One region of the Vallitalea okinawensis genome, then DNA from elsewhere that is predicted to be linked to it. Evidence: a T-box and tRNA genes for the amino acid it is inferred to sense, from the RefSeq annotation. Region 1 holds a T-box; the other holds one or more tRNA genes.

Region 1 (4,215 bases):
GATTCATTAAGTGAAATTGATCCAAGTCGTGCAGATGTTTATAAGGAAAATGCAGATAATTACATCAAAGAATTGCAAGAGCTAGATACGTATATTCAAAATAATGTAAAATCAGGAGCCTCTTTTATCATGTATCATCCTTCTCTAGGGTATTTTGCAGATGATTATGGTCTTAATATGACTGCAATAGAAGTATCAGGAAAAGAAGCAACGGCTAAAGAAATGGAATCTATTATTGATTATGCTAAGCAAGAAGGTATCAAAGTGATTTTCTATCAGGCTGAGTTTAGTAGTAAGCAAGCAGAAATCATTGCCAAAGAGATTGGTGGTAGCGTCATGCAAATTGATATCCTATCAGAAGATTATATCAATAATATGAAGAATATTACTGATACCATAGCCAAGAATAGTAACTAAAAGAAAAAAGGTGTATAATAAAGGAAAGAAAATAGGAGTTGAAAGAAGTGATCCTTCAAGTCAATGATGTAAGCGTAGCTTATGGTGAAAACTGTGTTCTAGATAATGTGGATTTAACCATAGATGAGAAAGAAATGATAGCTATTACAGGGGATAATGGTTCAGGTAAAACCACTTTAATCAAGGTGATTACTGGATTAACAAAACCTACTAATGGAAGTGTTTTCACTAATGGCAATTTAAATGTAGGGTATGTACCTCAATTAACAAAATTTGATAAGGACTTTCCTATTAGTGTTGAGCAAGTCATATTAAGTGGATGTCTTAGGAAAGAATTAAAGCTTTTCTATACATATACCCACAAAGACAAGAAATATTGTAAGGGTATCATGAAAGACTTGCATATTTATGAACTAAGAAAAAGAACTCTGAATACTTTATCAGGTGGACAGTTGCAAAAAGTATTGATCGGAAGAGCATTGGTAACTAAACCAAATTTACTGATACTTGATGAACCAACAGCCAGTATTGATGATTCAACAACAGATGAGATATTTGCTCTATTAAAAAACATAGCAAAAGATATAACCGTTCTCATCGTCAGCCATGATCAAAAAAGAGTACGTACTTATCCAGATAAAATCTATGAAGTTAAAGACACATGTATAAGAAGAATTAAATAGGAAATTACGATTTAATTTTCTAAGATGAATGGGGAATGATGATGTTTCAATATACTTTTATACAAAATGCATTTGTTGCTGCCATCTTAACCAGCATCATATGTGGTATAATCGGAACGATTATCGTTGAGAAAAAACTAGTGATGATGAGTGGTGGTATAGCACATGCATCTTTCGGGGGAATTGGTTTAGGATTTCTATTAGGTATAGAGCCTATAATGGGTGGTCTTCTGTTTGCTATCCTATCAGCGTTAGGTGTTGTTAAGATAAAAGATGTCATCGGTACAAAAGCTGATACACTTATTGCCATGTTTTGGTCCGTGGGAATGGCACTTGGTATTTTATTTATAGCTCTGACACCGGGATATCCACCGGATATGACTTCCTATTTATTTGGAGATATCTTAGCAGTCTCCACCAGTGATATCTATATAACAGCCTTTTTAACAGTTATTATTATCTTCGTTATTGCCTCTTTATTTGTATATTGGCAAGCCTATTTATTTGATGAGGAATATTTGAAGGTGAAGGGCTTTAATGTTAAGACATTTGAGTATATCCTGTATGTATTGATTTCCATTGCAATTATTATAGTGGTAAAGGTTGTTGGAATTGTGCTGATCATTGCATTATTAACCATACCTACTTCTATCGCAAAGATGTATAGTCGTAACTTAAGGAATTTAATGTTCTTATCTATATTAATTAGTATTATTATTTGTGTAGCAGGATTATACATATCCTACTATATTGAAATTCCATCTGGAGCAACGATTATTTTGACAGGAAGCCTATTATATATACTGCATTATTTTGTCAAGTAGAAAGTATCAACTATATCTTGACAATTAGTATGCCTTATTGTAAGATAATTTTAAATACGAATAGAAACGTTGAAGAGAAGTAGTAAATAAGACTTTTTATCACAGAGAAGAGACCCAAGGCTGTAAGGTTTCTATAAAGAGTTTATTGAACCCATCTCAGAGTTCTGTGTGATGAATACAGCGTTTAACCTTGCGTTAAAAGGTGCTTAAGAGGATATGTATGGAAAAATACGTATCAATTAGGGTGGTAACGCCGGATACCTCGGTCCCTTTGTGGGGATGGAGGTTTTTTTGATACCTTTTTTAACCTAGTGAGATCATTTAAACCTAGTAATATTAATGAGAGGAGCTAAAAAAATTATGGGAAAAAACAAGAAGTTAGTAGAAGCAATCACTTCAATGGATGAAGATTTTGCAAAATGGTATACAGATGTCGTTAAGAAAGCAGAATTAGTTGATTATTCAAGTGTAAGAGGGTGTATGGTACTAAAGCCCTATGGTTATGCAATTTGGGAACTCCTTCAACAACAACTAGACCAACGTCTAAAAGCTACAGGACACCAAAATGTCTATATGCCTATGTTCATTCCAGAAGGGTTATTACAAAAGGAGAAAGACCACGTGGAAGGTTTTGCACCAGAGGTGGCATGGGTAACTCACGGTGGATCTGAGAAGTTAACAGAAAGATTATGTGTACGTCCAACATCTGAAACATTATTCTGTGAGCATTATGCCAACGAAATTGAATCATATAGAGATTTACCTAAGCTTTATAACCAATGGTGTTCTGTTGTACGATGGGAGAAGACAACACGTCCATTTCTTAGAACATTAGAATTCCTATGGCAAGAAGGACATACAGCTCATGCTACTGCAGAAGAAGCACAGGAAGAAACAATAAATATTCTTAACCTGTATGCTGAATTCTGTGAAAACATCCTAGCTATTCCAATGATTAAAGGTCAAAAGACAGACAAAGAGAAATTTGCAGGTGCAGAAAGAACTTATACCATTGAAAGTTTGATGCATGATGGTAAAGCATTACAATCTGGAACATCCCATAATTTTGGTGACGGATTTGCTAAAGCCTTCGGTATTCAATACACAGATAAAGATAATAAGTTAAGTCATGTACATCAAACATCATGGGGTGTTACAACACGCCTTATTGGCGCTATTATAATGGTACATGGTGATGATAGTGGATTAGTATTACCACCTGCTATAGCCCCAACACAATTAAGAATAATACCTATAGCTCAACATAAAGAAGGTGTTCTTGACAAAGCAAATGCCCTTAAAGAACGTTTAAGTAAAATTGCTCGTGTTGACATAGATGATAGTGATAAGAGTCCAGGATGGAAGTTCTCTGAATGTGAAATGAAAGGTATTCCTGTAAGATTAGAAATCGGTCCAAAAGACATTGAAAAGAATCAAGCTGTTCTTGTGAGAAGAGATAACCGTGAGAAGATATTTGTTTCTCTTGATGAATTAGAAACTAAAGTAGCTGAGCTTCTTGATCAATTACAACATGAACTTCTTGACAAAGCCCGTGTTCATAGAGATGAACACACCTATATGGCTACTAGCATGGAAGAATTCGAAAAGACGATCAACGAAACACCAGGATTCATCAAAGCGATGTGGTGCGGCGATCAAGCCTGTGAAGACATGATCAAAGAGAAAACAGGAGCTACTTCACGATGTATGCCATTTGTTCAAGAACGCCTCAGTGATAAATGTGTATGCTGCGGTAAAGAGGCAGAGAACATGGTTATTTGGGGTAAGGCTTATTAAAAGAATCATAAGTATTAAGAGGTGTGTATTTGTTAAATATAGTTGGAAATAAATCTATATTTGCAATTAAATAAAGTGAGAAACTAATTTATAGTGATCATTTTAAAGTGATATTAATTTAACTTACGAAATATCTTATGGAAATGGAACACTAAAACCCACAGATGAGAATAAAATACTTTTGATTACAAAGAACCACCGTGTAGAGAATTATATGCACGGTGGTTTAATAATACTTAAAAAAATAAAAAAAATACTTTACCTGTCGTAGTAATTATGGTATACTTTAGTTACTACGACAGATGAAGTACGACAAACGTAGTACGATAAGTGAAGTAATGTAACTAAAATGATTAGTTTATATAATGCAAATAATGATAGGAAGGAGTAATTAATTGATAAGCAGCGATGTCATACGAGGATATAATGATACGATTATTCTGTATTTATTATTAAACGAAGCTTCTTACGGATATGAGATATCAAAGAACATC
Region 2 (4,215 bases), on a different contig from region 1:
TGTCTGTATAAAGATGGGCATGTCGATGTAGTCTTTAATGAAGAATTGAATAACTATGGAGGTAGTGCACACGAATTCTTTATGGTTAATCAATTACTATATATGGTATTTGAACTAGAAGATATAAAAACCGTCTCTTTTTATATAGAGGACAGAGAAGTATTTACAGAAGGAACACTTATAAACAACTATACTGAAGAGCAATTTATTGAAAGGATGAAACAAAGTGAGTCGTATTGATGGAAGAACTAATGATGAATTAAGACCAGTAAAATTAACGAAAGACTATATCATGCACCCTGAGGGGTCAGTATTAATAGAAATGGGGAATACAAAAGTCATCTGCAATGCTACTGTAGAAGATCGTGTACCTCCATTCAAAAAAAATTCCGGAGAAGGCTGGGTTACTGCCGAGTATGCTATGTTACCACGTGCTACATCAACAAGAAATACGAGAGATATAGCCAGACTTAAAATGAATAAACGTTCTGTAGAGATTCAACGTCTTATTGGACGAGCTATCCGTTCAGTAGTTGATTTTAAAGCTTTAGGAGAAAGAAGTATTCTCTTAGATTGTGATGTTATACAAGCTGATGGTGGTACCCGTACTGCATCTATAACAGGTGGATTTGTAGCAGTAGCTTTGGCTTGCCAGAAGTTATTGGATGAAGGTGTTATTAAAAAAATGCCTATCAAAGGTATGGTTGCCGCTGTAAGTGTAGGTATAGTTAATGAAGAGGCTATGTTAGACTTATGTTATGAAGAAGACAGTGGCGCTAAAGTGGATATGAATATTGTTATGACAGATCAAGGAGAGTTCATTGAGGTTCAAGGAACTGGAGAAGAAGCTCCTTTTACAAGAGAGCAGCTTAATGAATTGTTAGCCCTAGGGGAAAAGGGGACCAATGATTTAATTGAGATACAAAAGGAAATAGTTCAGTTTTAATAAATATAGCATTAGGGTCAAGCATATAAGGAAATCTATTGCACCGGCTGGAAAGACGTCCATGTCTTAGACAGCCGGGTTCGCCATCCATGGCTCACTACTCCATAGAATTCCTTATATGCTTTCTGTATTGATTGGATAAAATGATAGTATATCCTGAGATTAAATAAATCAGTTATGATAATTAGTGATCTTAATTCTTGACGAAGAACTATGGGTGGAGTAAAATTGAGGTAAGCTTAATAGAGTTTCTAAACAGGTGACGAGTTAGATTGATTTGAATATAGAAAGTTGGCTTAGAGATGGATAAAATTATTTTCGCAACTAAAAATAAAAAGAAGCTTGTGGAGATCAATGAAATTTTGGTTGGGACAGGCTTAGAAGTGATCTCTATGGAGGATGCTGGTATTGATATTGATGTAGTTGAGGATGGCTCCACTTTTGAAGAGAATGCTTTGAAGAAAGCTACTGAAATTATGAAAGTTTCAGGGAAAATTGTTCTGGCGGATGATTCAGGATTAGAAGTGGATTACTTAGATAAAGCTCCAGGCATATATTCAGCTAGATTTGCTGGTAAAGAGACATCCTATTCTATAAAAAATCAAATGATTATTGATAAGCTTGATGGGGTACCTGATGAACAACGTATAGCTCGTTTTGTGTGTGCTATTGCAGTAGCTTATCCTAATGGTGATACAAAGGTGGTTAGAGAAAATTTTGAAGGGCGTATTGCCTATCAACCTGATGGAGAAAATGGTTTTGGTTATGATCCAATCTTTTATGTACCTGAATATGAAATGACATCAGCAAAGATGTCACGAGACCTGAAGAATGAAATCAGTCACAGAGGTAAGGCTTTGAGAAAAATGAAGGAAGTTTTGTTAGCGAATGAAAGTACTAGTCATTAGTGATACGCATAAAGACATATCTAAAGTAAGAAAAATTTTAAAGAGAATTAAGAGTCGAATTGATTACGTTATTCATTTAGGTGATCACATTAATGATGCATTGGACTTGTCTTATGAGTTCCATGATTTGCATTTTGAGTGTGTTGCAGGGAATTGTGATTGGTTCAGTAATGAAGATAATGAGAAATGTATCTATATAGATGATAAGAAATTCTTCATTACCCATGGTCACCATTATGGGGTTAAGGGTTCTACACAACGAATAGCTCTTCATGGTAAAAAGCTAGGAGTTGATGGTGTTCTTTTTGGGCACAGCCATGTACCTGTTAATGATTGGGTAGATGACCTTTTTTTAATGAACCCAGGTAGTTTAACCCAACCCAGAGGGTATGAAGGACCTTCTTATGGTATTATTACAATAGTGAACGGCAAGATAGAAGGGCAAATAATTGAATATAATAAAATATTTAAATAAATATCTTTAAAAACTATTGACTTTTTAGTGGATTTTTTATATAATGTTCTTCGTCCTTTAAAAAAATAATCAATCGGGGTGTGGCTCAGCTTGGCTAGAGCGCTTGATTTGGGTTCAAGAGGTCGCAGGTTCGAATCCTGTCACCCCGACTTTAATATTATGCGGGTGTAGTTCAATGGTAGAACACCAGCCTTCCAAGCTGGATACGTGGGTTCGATTCCCATCACCCGCTTTATTATGTGCCTGTAGCTCAGCAGGATAGAGCAGTGGCCTTCTAAGCCACGTGTCCGGGGTTCGAATCCCTGCAGGCACGCCATATTACACAAGGGTACTTTATTTAAAGCTAAGTTATCACCTAGCATAAAACTCAAGGTTTCATAACCTAAAAAAATCTAATGGGTAGTCGCCAAGCGGTAAGGCACAGGACTTTGACTCCTGCATCCGCAGGTTCGAATCCTGCCTACCCAGTTCGTTGTTTGAATTCTTTGATTCAACAACATGGAATTATTTTTATTATACTATTATAAATTATATGCGGATGTGGCGGAACTGGCAGACGCACTAGACTTAGGATCTAGCGCCTTTGGCGTGGGGGTTCGACTCCCTTCATCCGCACCACACCTGCGGGTGTAGTTCAATGGTAGAACACCAGCCTTCCAAGCTGGATACGTGGGTTCGATTCCCATCACCCGCTTCAATATCTTCAAATACTCATACATCATAAGAGAATGACTTAGGTCATTCTCTTTACTTATATTCTTATTTATTTGATTGATCTAATGTTGCCAATGCTTGATTCGTATAGCGATAGTCTTCAGTCACCTCTTCGCCAAACCAATCAGGCGCTTTAAATGCTTTGGCCTCATCGACTGAAGAAAATTCAACCTCAACATATTTCAAAGGTGCTAGTTCTCCTTCAAAAAGATCAAGTTCAGCAATTAATCCACGTTCAAGAGGAATCTCATATCGTTTTTTTTCAATCAGACGACCTTCCTTTTTGGCTATCAAACTTTCGTACTCGTCAATATTTATTGGCATCTCAAGTTCATGACGTAATAGACCACCTTTAGATTTAAGGGTTAAGATATATTGATTATTTCTTTTTCTTATGCGAATCGTAGGCGTAGTGTGGATATACGCTTGTTGAATAGTGGAATAAGTATATTGATCTAACTCAAAGGGGATTTCTTCAACTATAAATTTTCTTTCGATTTCCATCAGTGACTGCTCCTTTCACAACTTCTAGTAGTATAATATCCCAATGCTTAATAATATTCAAGTTAAGTAACAGAATTTTAAATAGATCACAAGGCTGGTATCCATATTATTTTTTAACTAAATGGGTGGAGTTATTCTTTGGGGTGCAAAGATTAGAAATATTTTGCAAACTAAAAAAGTAGTCATAAGGCAAACTAACCTTACGCTACTTCTTATGACTTGTTCAGTAATATTCATTACAATTTTATATAGGAGAAAAGTGTACGGATATTTGAAGAGTTAAAAATATCAGTCTCGATCGTATTGGATGCTTCTAGGACTTTATTAACAGGAATATCATAGATATAACTTACATCTTCAATACTATAGTTATTAAAAGTTTTACGCTCAAGTTCTCTATTGAACAACTTGCAAATTGGGCTTGAACCCTTTTTCATGATCATAAAGAAAGTCATTTTATTTAACTGTGTTATGTTTTCTTCAGATACAATACTATGTATTTCTAATTCAGAAATAGATAAAAGTTGTGCTAAGGAATTAACTGTAATTGGATCTTGAGCCTTGATAAAGACATCTATCTGTTGAAGCTGAGGTTCTATCATTTCCTCATAATGTTGTAAATATGTCATATTGTCATAACCTCCGATGTTTGAATCAAGTTAATTATA

The links. A T-box is a leader RNA that pairs with one kind of tRNA and senses whether it is charged. The one in region 1 lies ahead of proS (proline--tRNA ligase), so its partner is inferred to be a tRNA-Pro.
Region 2: it encodes a tRNA-Pro, which carries the amino acid that the T-box ahead of proS (proline--tRNA ligase) is inferred to sense. The anticodon was not compared.

The regions. Positions count from the first base shown of each region.
Region 1 covers NZ_PQDH01000006.1:6,242-10,456, reverse strand. Annotated here, with positions in the region: gene C1Y58_RS16045 (metal ABC transporter solute-binding protein, Zn/Mn family) at 1-417, shown strand, start outside; gene C1Y58_RS16040 (metal ABC transporter ATP-binding protein) at 465-1,100, shown strand; gene C1Y58_RS16035 (metal ABC transporter permease) at 1,142-1,924, shown strand; T-box leader at 1,985-2,198, shown strand; gene proS (proline--tRNA ligase) at 2,285-3,721, shown strand; gene C1Y58_RS16025 (PadR family transcriptional regulator) at 4,117-4,215, shown strand, end outside.
Region 2 covers NZ_PQDH01000012.1:71,104-75,318, forward strand. Annotated here, with positions in the region: gene C1Y58_RS22680 (GerMN domain-containing protein) at 1-240, shown strand, start outside; gene rph (ribonuclease PH) at 227-946, shown strand; gene C1Y58_RS22690 (XTP/dITP diphosphatase) at 1,249-1,854, shown strand; gene C1Y58_RS22695 (metallophosphoesterase family protein) at 1,835-2,329, shown strand; tRNA gene C1Y58_RS22700 (tRNA-Pro) at 2,404-2,478, shown strand; tRNA gene C1Y58_RS22705 (tRNA-Gly) at 2,491-2,561, shown strand; tRNA gene C1Y58_RS22710 (tRNA-Arg) at 2,569-2,645, shown strand; tRNA gene C1Y58_RS22715 (tRNA-Gln) at 2,726-2,797, shown strand; tRNA gene C1Y58_RS22720 (tRNA-Leu) at 2,864-2,947, shown strand; tRNA gene C1Y58_RS22725 (tRNA-Gly) at 2,953-3,023, shown strand; gene C1Y58_RS22730 (CYTH domain-containing protein) at 3,089-3,547, opposite strand; gene C1Y58_RS22735 (hypothetical protein) at 3,784-4,176, opposite strand.